DNA from 2 places in the Mucilaginibacter sp. 5C4 genome. Region 1 is predicted to be linked to the other one. Evidence: riboswitches for the same ligand, from Rfam matches in the RefSeq annotation. Region 1 holds a riboswitch; the other holds the start of a gene.
What was found. Region 1 has a riboswitch for cobalamin ahead of metE (5-methyltetrahydropteroyltriglutamate--homocysteine S-methyltransferase). Riboswitches for the same ligand answer to the same signal wherever they lie in the genome.
Positions count from the first base shown of each region.

Region 2: linked by a shared signal. The riboswitch ahead of RHM67_RS12840 (TonB-dependent receptor plug domain-containing protein) and the one ahead of metE (5-methyltetrahydropteroyltriglutamate--homocysteine S-methyltransferase) in region 1 are both predicted to bind cobalamin.

Region 1 covers NZ_CP133775.1:2,496,413-2,502,419, reverse strand. The annotation lists gene RHM67_RS11755 (BLUF domain-containing protein) at 1-75, opposite strand, end outside; gene RHM67_RS11750 (hypothetical protein) at 228-389, shown strand; gene RHM67_RS11745 (hypothetical protein) at 439-603, shown strand; gene RHM67_RS11740 (nucleotidyltransferase) at 607-1,086, shown strand; cobalamin riboswitch at 1,144-1,340, shown strand; gene metE (5-methyltetrahydropteroyltriglutamate--homocysteine S-methyltransferase) at 1,515-3,839, shown strand; gene RHM67_RS11730 (acyl-CoA thioesterase) at 3,981-4,367, shown strand; gene RHM67_RS11725 (DEAD/DEAH box helicase) at 4,393-5,694, shown strand; gene RHM67_RS11720 (hypothetical protein) at 5,813-6,007, opposite strand, start outside.
Region 2 covers NZ_CP133775.1:2,722,276-2,728,282, forward strand. The annotation lists gene RHM67_RS12840 (TonB-dependent receptor plug domain-containing protein) at 1-1,705, opposite strand, end outside; cobalamin riboswitch at 1,810-2,017, opposite strand; gene RHM67_RS12845 (SRPBCC family protein) at 2,129-2,908, shown strand; gene rplT (50S ribosomal protein L20) at 3,141-3,485, opposite strand; gene rpmI (50S ribosomal protein L35) at 3,562-3,762, opposite strand; gene infC (translation initiation factor IF-3) at 3,851-4,417, opposite strand; gene thrS (threonine--tRNA ligase) at 4,419-6,007, opposite strand, start outside.

The DNA.
Region 1 (6,007 bases):
ATTGTGCAAAATGTCAAACAATTGATTTTCGTGCATCAGGTTGACAGCGGTGCTAACGTAAACTATATTTTTCATTATGATGTGGTTGCCGCAATGTACAGTTTGCATATTGTATATAGTGCATTGCGCTATGTTATATCACAAAACTGCGTACAATTCAAATATTAAGCAAATAAAAAGTTCTAATCTTTGTCGTATAGCCTTACCTGTTCAGCTATTTTGAATATGTGGGAGATGACTTTAACGCCGATATGCAGAAAATGGCGGCTGATCCAAACACCCAAAAAATGATGGAAACGCACCGATCCAACACAACTCCATATCTTCCCTACGCTGCCGCCATAGGGAAGATATGGAGCGATATGCAAAAGGTTTTTCATACGGAATAGTTATTGCTTGCTAATCCCTTTTTAGCTAAATTTGAGGTAAGTTAACGTTATGGATAAAAAGGAACCGGCCGTAGATCATGCCCTGATAGAGCATCTTAAAGAGGGTTTAAAACGAACTTACAAAGAGCGTTTTGAGATGTGCACACGCCTATATAAAATACAGCAAACCATGAACAAGGCTGTAATAACTCATAAACCTTTTATCAGCAAATAGCCCGTGGATGTTTTTGATGAGGATATTCTAAATTTATGGAAGGCGCTACAACAAAATGATGTGCAATACATTATGGTTGGCGGTTATGCTATAAACTTACATGGCTTTCAGCGTTTTACAGGCGATGTAGATATTTGGTTAAAAGATATACCTGAAAACAGGGACAATTTACGAAAGGCATTTATTAACAACAACATGGGCGATTACCCGATGATAGCACATATGCAATTTATAGCCGGGTGGACAGAATTTAGGTTGAATAACGGCATGAACCTGGATATTATGACTAATATGAAAGGCCTTGAAGGTTACACTTTTGACGAATGTTTATCAATGGCTTCTGTTGCGGATATTGACGGTATAAGCGTCCCATTCTTGCATATTAATCAGCTTATCGAAAACAAGAAAATTATAAACCGCCCTAAAGATCAGATTGACGTTGACGCTCTCCAGGAGATCAGAAAATTAAGAGAAGACAGCTAATCCTCCTTTTCCTCATCCTTATTACTTACATTTGAGCCGATGTAAGTTCTTTACTTTCCTTCATCAACCGGTATAGGTTTTACTTAATTGTAGATTAATAGGGAATAGTGTGCAAATCACTAACTGTCGCGCAACTGTAAGTAACACAAAAAGGTTTTTGCCAGAATATATGCCCACTGATTGTCCAAAAACAGTCGGGAAGGGCGGCAAAAATGTTACAAGTCAGGAGACCTGCCATACCGAATTGACAATGCTTTCGCGGTATGGGGCAATGGTCGTGTGTTTGATATAGTTTTTGTTACAACCTGTATTTTTTATGCAAGGGAGTGCTGTATCCATACTTTTCCACCAATCCATCCCAACAAACGCATTGCGAAGATTAGCTAAAAGGGCTTTTAACCGATTTATTCATTTAATCAATTAAAGCAATGCTGACGCAAAATTTAGGCTACCCGCGTATTGGTGGCCAACGCGAATTAAAAAAGGTCTGCGAGGGTTACTGGGCAGGCAAAACGGGGCACAAAAATGTGCTTACCGTAGGTAAAACCATCCGCCACGAAAACTGGCTGATGCAAAAAGAAGCCGGGATAGACCTTATCCCCTCAAACGATTTTTCGTATTACGACCACGTGCTGGATCATTCCCTGATGTTTGGCGCAATCCCAAAACGTTACAACGAGGTGATCCTAAAACAAGGCAAAGAAGAACTTGACCTGTACTTTGCTATGGCCCGCGGCTATCAAAAAGACGAACTGGATGTAGTAGCCATGGAAATGACCAAATGGTTTGATACCAACTACCATTACATTGTTCCCGAGTTTTATAAGAACCAGCAATTCAGGTTATTCTCTACCAAAATCACCAACGAGTTTTACGAGGCAAAGCAGCTAGGTATTATCACCAAACCAGTGCTGATCGGCCCGGTTACTTACCTGCTGTTGGGTAAAGAAAAAGAAGCCGGTTTTGAAAAGATAGACCTGCTGAAAAACCTGTTACCGGTTTACACCGAAATACTTACCAAACTACTGGACTTAGGTGCTGAGTGGATCCAGTTTGACGAACCGTTCCTGTCGCTTGATCTGACGGAAAAAGAACAGCAGGCTTACCGAGATGCTTACAAACAGTTACGTAAAGATTTCCCGCGATTAAAGTTTGTATTAGCCACCTACTTCGAAAAATTGGGCAGCAATGCCGAATTGGCCGCTTCCCTCCCTGTTGATGCCCTACATATCGATTTGGTACGTGCGCCGCAGCAGTTGGATGAAGTGTTGGAGTTGTTACCTGCCAAAACTATATTGTCGTTAGGTGTGGTGGATGGCCGCAACATCTGGAAGAACAATTTTGAAGCCTCGCTCGCCATCATCCAAAAAGCAAAAGAAAAGCTTGGCGATGATCGCGTTTGGATAGCACCATCATGTTCGTTGATCCACTCGCCTGTTGATCTGAGGAACGAGCACAATCCGGAAAAACTCACCCCCGAGATCAAACAATGGCTTGCCTTTGCCCGCCAAAAGGTAACGGAAATTGCTTTGCTGAAAAGCCTGGCATCAGATACCCCCGGTGTAAGCACCCAATACAAACTGGTCGAAAATCAGCATGATAACGCCTTGCGTAAAACTTCAGGATTAATTCATAACAATTCTGTAAAAGAACGTGTTGCCAAGATAACTGAAAGTGATGCGCAGCGGTTAAGTGCTTTTGCATCGCGTAAGCAAAAACAGCAGGAGCTGTTAAACCTGCCCTTGTACACCACCACCACTATCGGCTCGTTCCCGCAAACGGCAGAGGTGCGCAGCTGGCGTGCCCAATTGAAGAAAGGCGCTATCACTCAAACACAATACGACCTGCACATTGCCGAAGAAACCGAGAAAGCCGTTAAATGGCAGGAAGATATCGACATTGATGTTTTGGTGCATGGCGAGTTTGAACGTAATGATATGGTAGAGTATTTCGGCGAGCAATTACAGGGCTTTACCTTTACCCAAAACGGTTGGGTGCAAAGCTACGGCAGCCGCTGTGTGAAGCCCCCTATTATTTATGGCGATGTATCGCGCCCAAGGCCCATGACAGTTAAGTGGTCGGGTTATGCGCAATCATTAACCAATAAGTGGATGAAGGGGATGTTGACCGGGCCGGTTACCATCCTGCAATGGTCGTTTGTGCGGAACGATCAGCCACGGTCGGCAACCTGCACACAAATAGCCCTGGCTATTCGTGATGAAGTTTGCGACCTGGAAATGGCCGGCATAAAAATTATCCAGATTGATGAGCCTGCTATCCGCGAAGGTTTACCTTTGCGGATAGCAGATTGGGCTGCCTATTTGGATTGGGCGGTTAAAGCGTTTCGGATATCGGCAAGCGGTGTGCAGGACGATACACAGATCCACACGCACATGTGTTATTCGGAGTTTAACGATATTATCCAGAATATTGCCGATATGGATGCGGATGTGATCACCATAGAAACATCACGTTCGCAAATGGAACTGCTGGACGTATTTGCCGATTTTAAATATCCTAACGAGATTGGCCCGGGTGTGTATGACATCCACTCGCCACGTGTGCCAAACCGGGATGAAATGACCCACCTGCTCAAAAAAGCAAGGGCGGTTATCCCCGATGCGCAGCTTTGGGTAAACCCCGATTGCGGCCTCAAAACCCGCGGCTGGGACGAAACCAAAAAGGCGCTGATAGAAATGGTAGCCGCCGCAAAAGAAATGCGCGCTACCGTTGCAGAGCCCGTAACTATTTAAACAACATACCAACCTTAAGCCCTCTCTCCCGGAGAGGGTTTGGATAAGGCTTTAATGTCCTCGCAGGGTCTCTCGATAGTGGACCCTGCGTTGCATAGCCCCCACGCAAACGGAAATTAATAAATTTATATTTGCCTCGATATGACCTTAGACGAAAGAATACAAGCATCAGAAACCCGCATTTTTAAAGCCGTTTTCCCTAATACCACTAACCATTACGATACCCTGTTTGGCGGTACCGCCATGCACATGATGGATGAGGTGGCCTTTATCACCGCCACCCGTTTTAGTCGCCAGGTAATGGTTACCGTAAGCAGCGATAAGATAGATTTTAAGAAACCCATCCCCGCAGGTACCATTGTAGAACTTATTGGCCGCGTAAGCCACGTGGGCAATACCAGTTTAAAGGTAGATGTAGAGATTTACGTGGAACAAATGTATGCCGAAGGCCGCGACCTTGCCATACACGGCAGCTTTACCTTTGTGGCGATAGATGAACACAAGAAACCCGTAAGGATAATTAAGTAGCGGGTTTAGCGTATCTTTGCGGCTTATGATACAGCAAGCGCTCACAAACCTCAAGATAAATGCCCTTAACCCCATGCAGGAGGCTGCCATTGCCGCCGCTAAAAAAGTCGACGTAATACTGCTTTCGCCTACCGGGTCTGGTAAAACATTGGGGTTTTTGCTGCCTTTGCTTGGTTTATTAGATCCCGGGATCAAAACCGTACAGGTGATGATTATGGTGCCATCGCGAGAACTGGCGCTCCAGATTGAGCAGGTTTTCCGCAATATGGGTAGCGGGTTTAAAGTAAACTGTTTTTATGGCGGCCACCCGCTTAAGATAGAGCTGAACAGCCTGTCGCAGCCGCCCGCGGTTATTGTAGGCACGCCGGGCCGCATAGCCCACCACATCCGCCGCGAAACATTTGATACCAGCACCATCACCACCTTAATACTTGATGAATTTGACAAAGCTTTGGAGTTTGGTTTCCAGGTAGATATGTCGTACATCATCAAGCAATTGCCGAACATCAAAAAACGGATCCTTACGTCGGCTACGCAGATGGACGAGATCCCGTCTTTCACGGGCATCAACCGCCCTGCAAAGCTGGATTACCTGACCAATGCCGCCTCTACACCCGATCTTAAACAGAAAGTAGTCATCAGCGAACCGGCCGACAGGTTGGACGCTCTTTTTGCTTTGATCTGTAAGATCAGCGATAAACCAACCCTGGTATTTTGTAACCACCGCGAAGCCGTAGACCGCATCAGCGACCTGCTTTATGATATGGGCTTGCCGCACGATATTTTTCATGGTGGTATGGAGCAAGACGACCGCGAACGTGCCCTGCTAAAATTCAGGAACGGCAGTCACCATATTTTAATTACTACAGACCTTGCTTCGCGAGGATTAGATATCCCCGAAATTGAGCACGTGGTACATTACCAACTGCCACATAACGAGGAAGCGTTCATCCACCGTAACGGCCGTACCGCAAGAATGCATGCGACGGGTACCTCCTACCTGCTATTATCTCCCGGCGAAAAACCCGACTACTTAGCTGAGATCCCCGAAGAGGAAGTACTGCCCAAGAAAACCGTTATCCCGCCGTTGTCGCCATGGTCGACAGTTTACATCGCCGCAGGTAAAAAAGATAAAATAAACAAGGTTGATATTGTAGGCCTGCTCCTTAAAAAAGGCGAGTTAGCCAAAGAAGACCTGGGCCTGATAGAAGTATTAGACCATTCATCCTACGCTGCTGTAAAACGCCACCTGATAGAGCGCACCGTAGCGTTAGTGAAGAACGAAAAGATAAAAGGCAGGAAGATCAAGATAGACGTATCGAGGTAAATTTTCACCTAATAGTTTGTCATCCTTCGCGATAGCGAAGAATCTATTATTGAACTATGCAGTTGAACAATGCATGTCGGCGATTAGATGCTTCACTACGTTCAGCATGACAAAGAGACTAATTTGTTGTTTCCAACACCGTCAATGTCCCTGTTTCCTCATTCATCAACGTCATCTGTATCCACACCTGTTTGGTTTTGGTGCGGATAACATAGGTTTTGATATCATACAGCAGGTTGTAATCTATAGAATAGCCGTATTTTTTATCTATCAATTCATTATTGCCCACGCTGCCTATCTGGGCTTTGGGCAT
Region 2 (6,007 bases), 230 kb from region 1:
GGTCGCTAACATCAATAGCCTGCTGATAAGTGTAATTGGTATTGAGCGAAGCGCTCCAGCCATTATGCTGTTTGGTTTGTGTTTTAAAACCAAGATCGATTCCCTTAATATCAACTTTACCCAAATTACTGAACGAGAATATTGCCGGGTTGCTGTTTGGGACAGCCAGGATCTTGTTCTTAACATAGTTGTAATAAGCATCGGCAGTAATAGCTATGTATTCAAATATGCCATCTACGTTTTTAGAATATGTGGCTCCCAAATCATACTGATATACAAATTCGGGTTTTATAACCCGCTCTACAAACGCATAATAATACAACTCATCTAAAGTTGGCGCGCGGAAAACGTTTTTGTAAAATGCCCGTATTTTAAGATTCGGATTGGAGAAAGGCTGCACCGTTGCCATCAGTGTTGGCGACAAAACCGACTTTTGCTGAAAGGCCGTACCCTTTTGCACTGTTTCGTGAATATTGGTTTGCAGCAGATTTCCCTGTAGTTGCCACTTACCCAGTTTTAGGCTACTGGCAATAACGTTTAAAAGCGTAAACCTTGCAGGGTAAGCGTACTTATCAATATCAGCATCTACTTTAGTATAGGATGCATCGATAGCGTAGGAGATATCCCAATTATTGGTTAAATGATATGAGAGGGCTACCGATTGATAAGCTTCGCGTTGTTTGTAATTTTCAAGAACAAATCCCTGGATGTTATTGTAAGGCGAATCGAGGTAACGGGTTTTTAGTTGGGAGAGTTTGCTGTTAAGTAATAGCGAAAGTCCGTTTTTAAATAGGCGTTCGTATCCTGTTTGTACAAATACATCGTCATTATTCAGGTGCTGCCCATGTCCTTCGGTATAAGATACTACCGCCCCCGGCAATCCACGTTTAGCGTTGTAGTAATTAAGGTGAATATTAAATTTACTACTATCATTTTTATTATAGTACAGCGCGGCATCTGTTTGTATTGATTCCACATCGCCGTGATGCCGGGTAGATACCGTGTCAGAACCATCGTTATCTACCTCATATTTATACCGGCCGTTGGCTTTTATATAATTGCCGTTTATAACAAATTGCCAGTTATTATTAGCCCGCTGTTGCCATTGGAGGTAAGGATTGATCAACCCAAAACTCCCCCCCTTTGCCCCCACCTGGATCTGGTATATTTTTTTGGCCGTCAAAGTTGGGCGGATAGTTTTAATGCTCAACACGCTTGCAGACGCGAAAGACCGTGCTGATTGCAACAGGTCACCGGGTTGGCCATTATACAGGGTGATCTCCTGAACATTATTGAGGTTGAATTTACTCAGATCTATTTGTCCGCTTTGGGCATCATTCAGCTGCACACCGTCGTATAACACAGCGGTATGGTTTGTGCCCAGGCTCCGTACCGATATGGTTTTTAATCCACCAATGCCGCCGTAATCTTTAATGTTAACGCCTGCAAAATTGCGCACGGCATCGGCCACATTAAAAGCACTGTAATGTGCAAAATCTTTTTGGGTGATTTGTTGAGCGGGTGTTAACGTTTGTAGCCTGAGTGCAGTCGATGCCTTTATCGGTACCTCTTTGAGATGTTTTGTAGTATCGCGCTGCGCGAAAACAACAGTTGAAGTTAATAGGAAAACGCCCGCAATACAAAACGTCTTGCTTATAAATGGGGGTTTTGCTAACCTGAAAATACTATCGTAACCGTGCCTCATGCTGATGTTAAAACATCATAGCGTACAAAAATGGAAAATACAAGAATGGAAATACACCGCCTTATGAAGAGCATTCACACCCAAGCTTCAATCCCCGAAAGCTATGAATAATATAATGCTGAGGCAGGTATTCTGACTTGCTCCCCTTTGCCCTGCCTTCCCATCCCGAAATACTCGGCACAGTGGCAATTTTGAACGGACATTGGTTAACGGAGCTTACAGCTGCGGGACAGTTACAGATTTACACTGTATTCCCTTTTAATCCTGCTGTGAATTTGCTTCGTGGCAGGAACCTAAAGCGCTGCAAATGTAGCATTAGAAATGCTAACGGCAAATGCAATTATCAGCGCCGGTTAAATTAATTTCAATTAACGAAAACCCGCTGTAATTTAAGGTGTTTAATAAATACAAACGCAACATACCATGACATCATTAGCATTGCAAAATAGATACCGTGGCCCGGCGGAAAGCCAGGAACCAAGTTTAAACCTTTCTACCGCCGAGCGCACCATTTCTATCGCAAGTGGTATTAAACTAGCATTATCCGGTTTTAGAGGATTATTCAAAAGCCCTTTCGCCAGCATTATCAAGCTTGGCGCTGGTGGCTACCTTCTTAACCGCGGGCTTACCGGCCATTGCGAACTATACTCGCGCATGGGCCGTAACAATACCAAGCCGGTAAACATAAATATCCGTTCATCATACCATATTGATAAACCACGCCAGGAAGTTTATGACTTTTGGCGCAAGCTGGATAACCTGCCCCTTTTCATGAAACACCTCGAGAGTGTGGAGGTCATAGATAATAAACGCTCACATTGGGTGTTAAAACTACCTATCGGCACAGCCAAAGTAAGCTGGGATGGCGAGATCGTTCGTGATGAGCCGGGTTACAGCATCGGCTGGAGTTCAATACCCGGGTCATTAATCGATAACGCTGGTAAAGTACGTTTCCAGGATAGCCTTAATGGCAGCGGCACCTTGGTAGATATCATCATCAGCTACCGCCCGCCTGCCGGTGGTTTTGGAGGTGGCATCGCCCATATCTTAAACCCTGTATTTAAAAACATGGTCGATAAGGATGTACGCAACTTTAAACAGTATATGGATATTGATGGCGGCATCGCTTCATATACATCACAGGTAAATGATAACTACTATGCAGAACCCATAGCAATTGTAATTGAAGAAAAAAATTGTTGAAGATAGTTCGCTCGGAGATGATACCTCCCGCTTCCGTTCACATATTGAGCCTATTGATAGCAGGCAAACACCGGGTGCCGAGAGTTCGGTGTTGTAAGAGACGCTTGTCATGGTGAGCCAGTCGAACCATTAGCGAATTGTACAATCTTTCGACAAGTTCAAGATGACAATGTTATAAACAAAAAAGGCTTTCTGAATAAACAGAAAGCCTTTTCTTATAAATATGCGCTGATTATTTTACAGCGTCAATGATCGCTTTGAAAGCATCAGGGTGATTCATCGCTAAATCAGCTAATACCTTACGGTTTAAACCAATTTCTTTAGCGGCTAACTTACCTATTAATTGAGAGTAAGAAATGCCGTGCTGGCGTGCACCTGCGTTGATACGTTGGATCCATAAAGCCCTAAACTCGCGTTTTTTGGTCTTACGGTCACGGTATGCATACTGTAAACCTTTTTCTACTGTGTTTTTAGCAACGGTGTAAACCTTGCTTCTTGAACCCCAATAACCTTTGGCGAGGTTCATGATCCTTTTCCGGCGTCTTCTCGACGCGACTGCGTTAACTGAACGTGGCATGTTGTGTTGTTTTTGGTAGTGAGTGTCCTTTTCAGGAGCTTCTGTACTCTAATACCTGGTTAAAAAATTTGTTTGATTACTTGCCTATGCAAAGCATACGTTTTACGTTGCCTAAGTCAGCTTTAGATACCAAGCTGGTGTGACTAAGGTTACGCTTACGTTTAGTCGACATCTTTGTTAAGATGTGGCTTTTGAATGCGTTTTTTCTGGCAATTTTACCGGTTCCAGTAAGCCTAAAGCGCTTTTTTGCACTGGAATTGGTTTTCATTTTTGGCATAACTCTATTTATTTGTTTTTAGATGATTTACGTTATCTCAACGTTTTATTTTAATTGCAGCTGCATACCAACGCACCTGCCTTAATTATTACTTTTTCTGCGCTTTTGAAGCAACCGTTAAAAACATACGTTTACCTTCCAGCTTTGGTAATTGCTCTACTTTACCTAAATCTTCTAATGCCTGTGCAAAACGCAGCAATAGTATCTCGCCTTGTTCTTTATATACAATTGCACGGCCTTTAAAGTGTACGTAAGCCCTTACTTTTTCGCCGGCTTCCAAAAACTTTTGCGCATGCTTTAATTTAAATTCAAAGTCATGGTCATCAGTATTCGGCCCGAAACGGATCTCTTTAATAACGGTTTGCTTGGCATTGCTTTTTATCTCTTTTAGTTTCTTCTTTTGCTCGTAAACGAATTTATTATAATCGGTTACTTTACAAACGGGAGGTACTGCGTTTGGAGATATCTCAACCAGGTCAAGTTCTTGTTCCTGAGCGATGGCAAGTGCATCTCTTAACGAGAATATACCCTGCTCAACGTTGTCACCTACAAGGCGCACTTCTTGTGCCCTAATAAACTGGTTGATATTATGTTCGGCTTCTTTTTTCTTAAATGGAAGCCTTGGTCCTCTGTTGAAAGGTTTGTTTAAAGCCAAGTTATACTGTTATTTCTTTAATTATTTGTTGTTTAAAATTCTCAATGCTCATGCTACCCAAATCGCCTGTGCCGTGTTTGCGGACAGAAACCAACCCTTCGGTTGCCTCTTTTTCGCCTACAATAAGCATATAGGGGATCTTTTTAACTTCAGCGTCACGTATTTTACGCCCGATTTTCTCGTCTCTAAAGTCAATCAGCCCGCAAATATCGGAATCTTTTAACTCATCTGAAAGTTTTTTTGCATATTCTTCATATTTTTCAGATATGGGCAGGATAATAAATTGCTCTGGCGACAACCAAAGCGGGAAATTACCGGCACAATGCTCAATTAATACGGCAACAAAACGTTCCAACGAGCCAAACGGTGCACGGTGGATCATTACCGGGCGGTGTTTTTGGTTATCGCTACCTGTATATTCCAGCTCAAAACGCTCCGGCAGATTGTAATCTACCTGGATAGTTCCTAACTGCCATTTACGGCCAAGGGCGTCCTTCACCATAAAATCCAGCTTAGGGCCATAAAAGGCCGCTTCGCCGTATTCTACTACGGTGGTCAGGTTTTTCTCAGCAGCAGCTTCGATGATAGCGCTTTCAGCTAAAGCCCAATTCTCATCAGTGCCAATATATTTGGTTTTGTTGTTAGAGTCGCGTAGCGATACCTGTGCGGTATAACTATCAAAACCCAGGGCAGCAAATACATAAAGTACCAAGTCAATAACCTTTTTAAATTCTTCTTTTACCTGGTCGGGACGGCAGAATAAGTGCGCGTCATCCTGTGTAAAACCACGTACACGGGTTAAGCCGTGCAGCTCGCCGCTTTGCTCGTAACGGTAAACAGTACCAAACTCTGCCAAACGCACCGGAAGGTCCTTGTAAGAGCGTGGTTTTGTTTTATAGATCTCGCAATGGTGCGGGCAGTTCATCGGTTTCAAGAAAAACTCCTCTCCCTCCTGCGGGGTTTTTATCGGTTGGAACGCATCGGCACCATATTTTTCGTAGTGACCAGATGTTACATAAAGGTTTTTGTGACCGATATGCGGTGTAATTACCTGCTCGTAACCGGATTTAGCCTGTGCTTTTTGCAGGAAATTAGTCAGGCGTTCGCGCAAAGCAGTACCTTTGGGCAACCACAATGGCAGGCCCATACCTACTTTTTCGCTAAAAGCAAACAGTTCCAATTCCTTACCTAATTTACGGTGGTCGCGTTTTTTGGCTTCCTCTATCAGGTGCAGGTAATCAGCCAACTCACTCGCCTTAGGGAAAGTAACCCCATAGATACGTGTAAGCTGTTTGCGGCTTTCATCGCCACGCCAGTATGCACCGGCAACGCTCATTAGCTTTACTGCTTTGATGCTACCTGTGTTAGGGATGTGCGGGCCACGGCACAAGTCGGTAAAGTTACCTTGTGTGTAAAAAGTAATGGCGCCATCCGGCAGGTCCTTCAAAAGGTCAAGCTTGTACTCATCCCCTTTCTCGGTAAAATATTCAATAGCATCGGCTTTGCTAACCGGTTTGCGAATGTATTCGCTTTTGGTTTTTGCAAGTTCGATAACTTTGTCTTCAATTTTCTTGAAATCATCTGATGAGA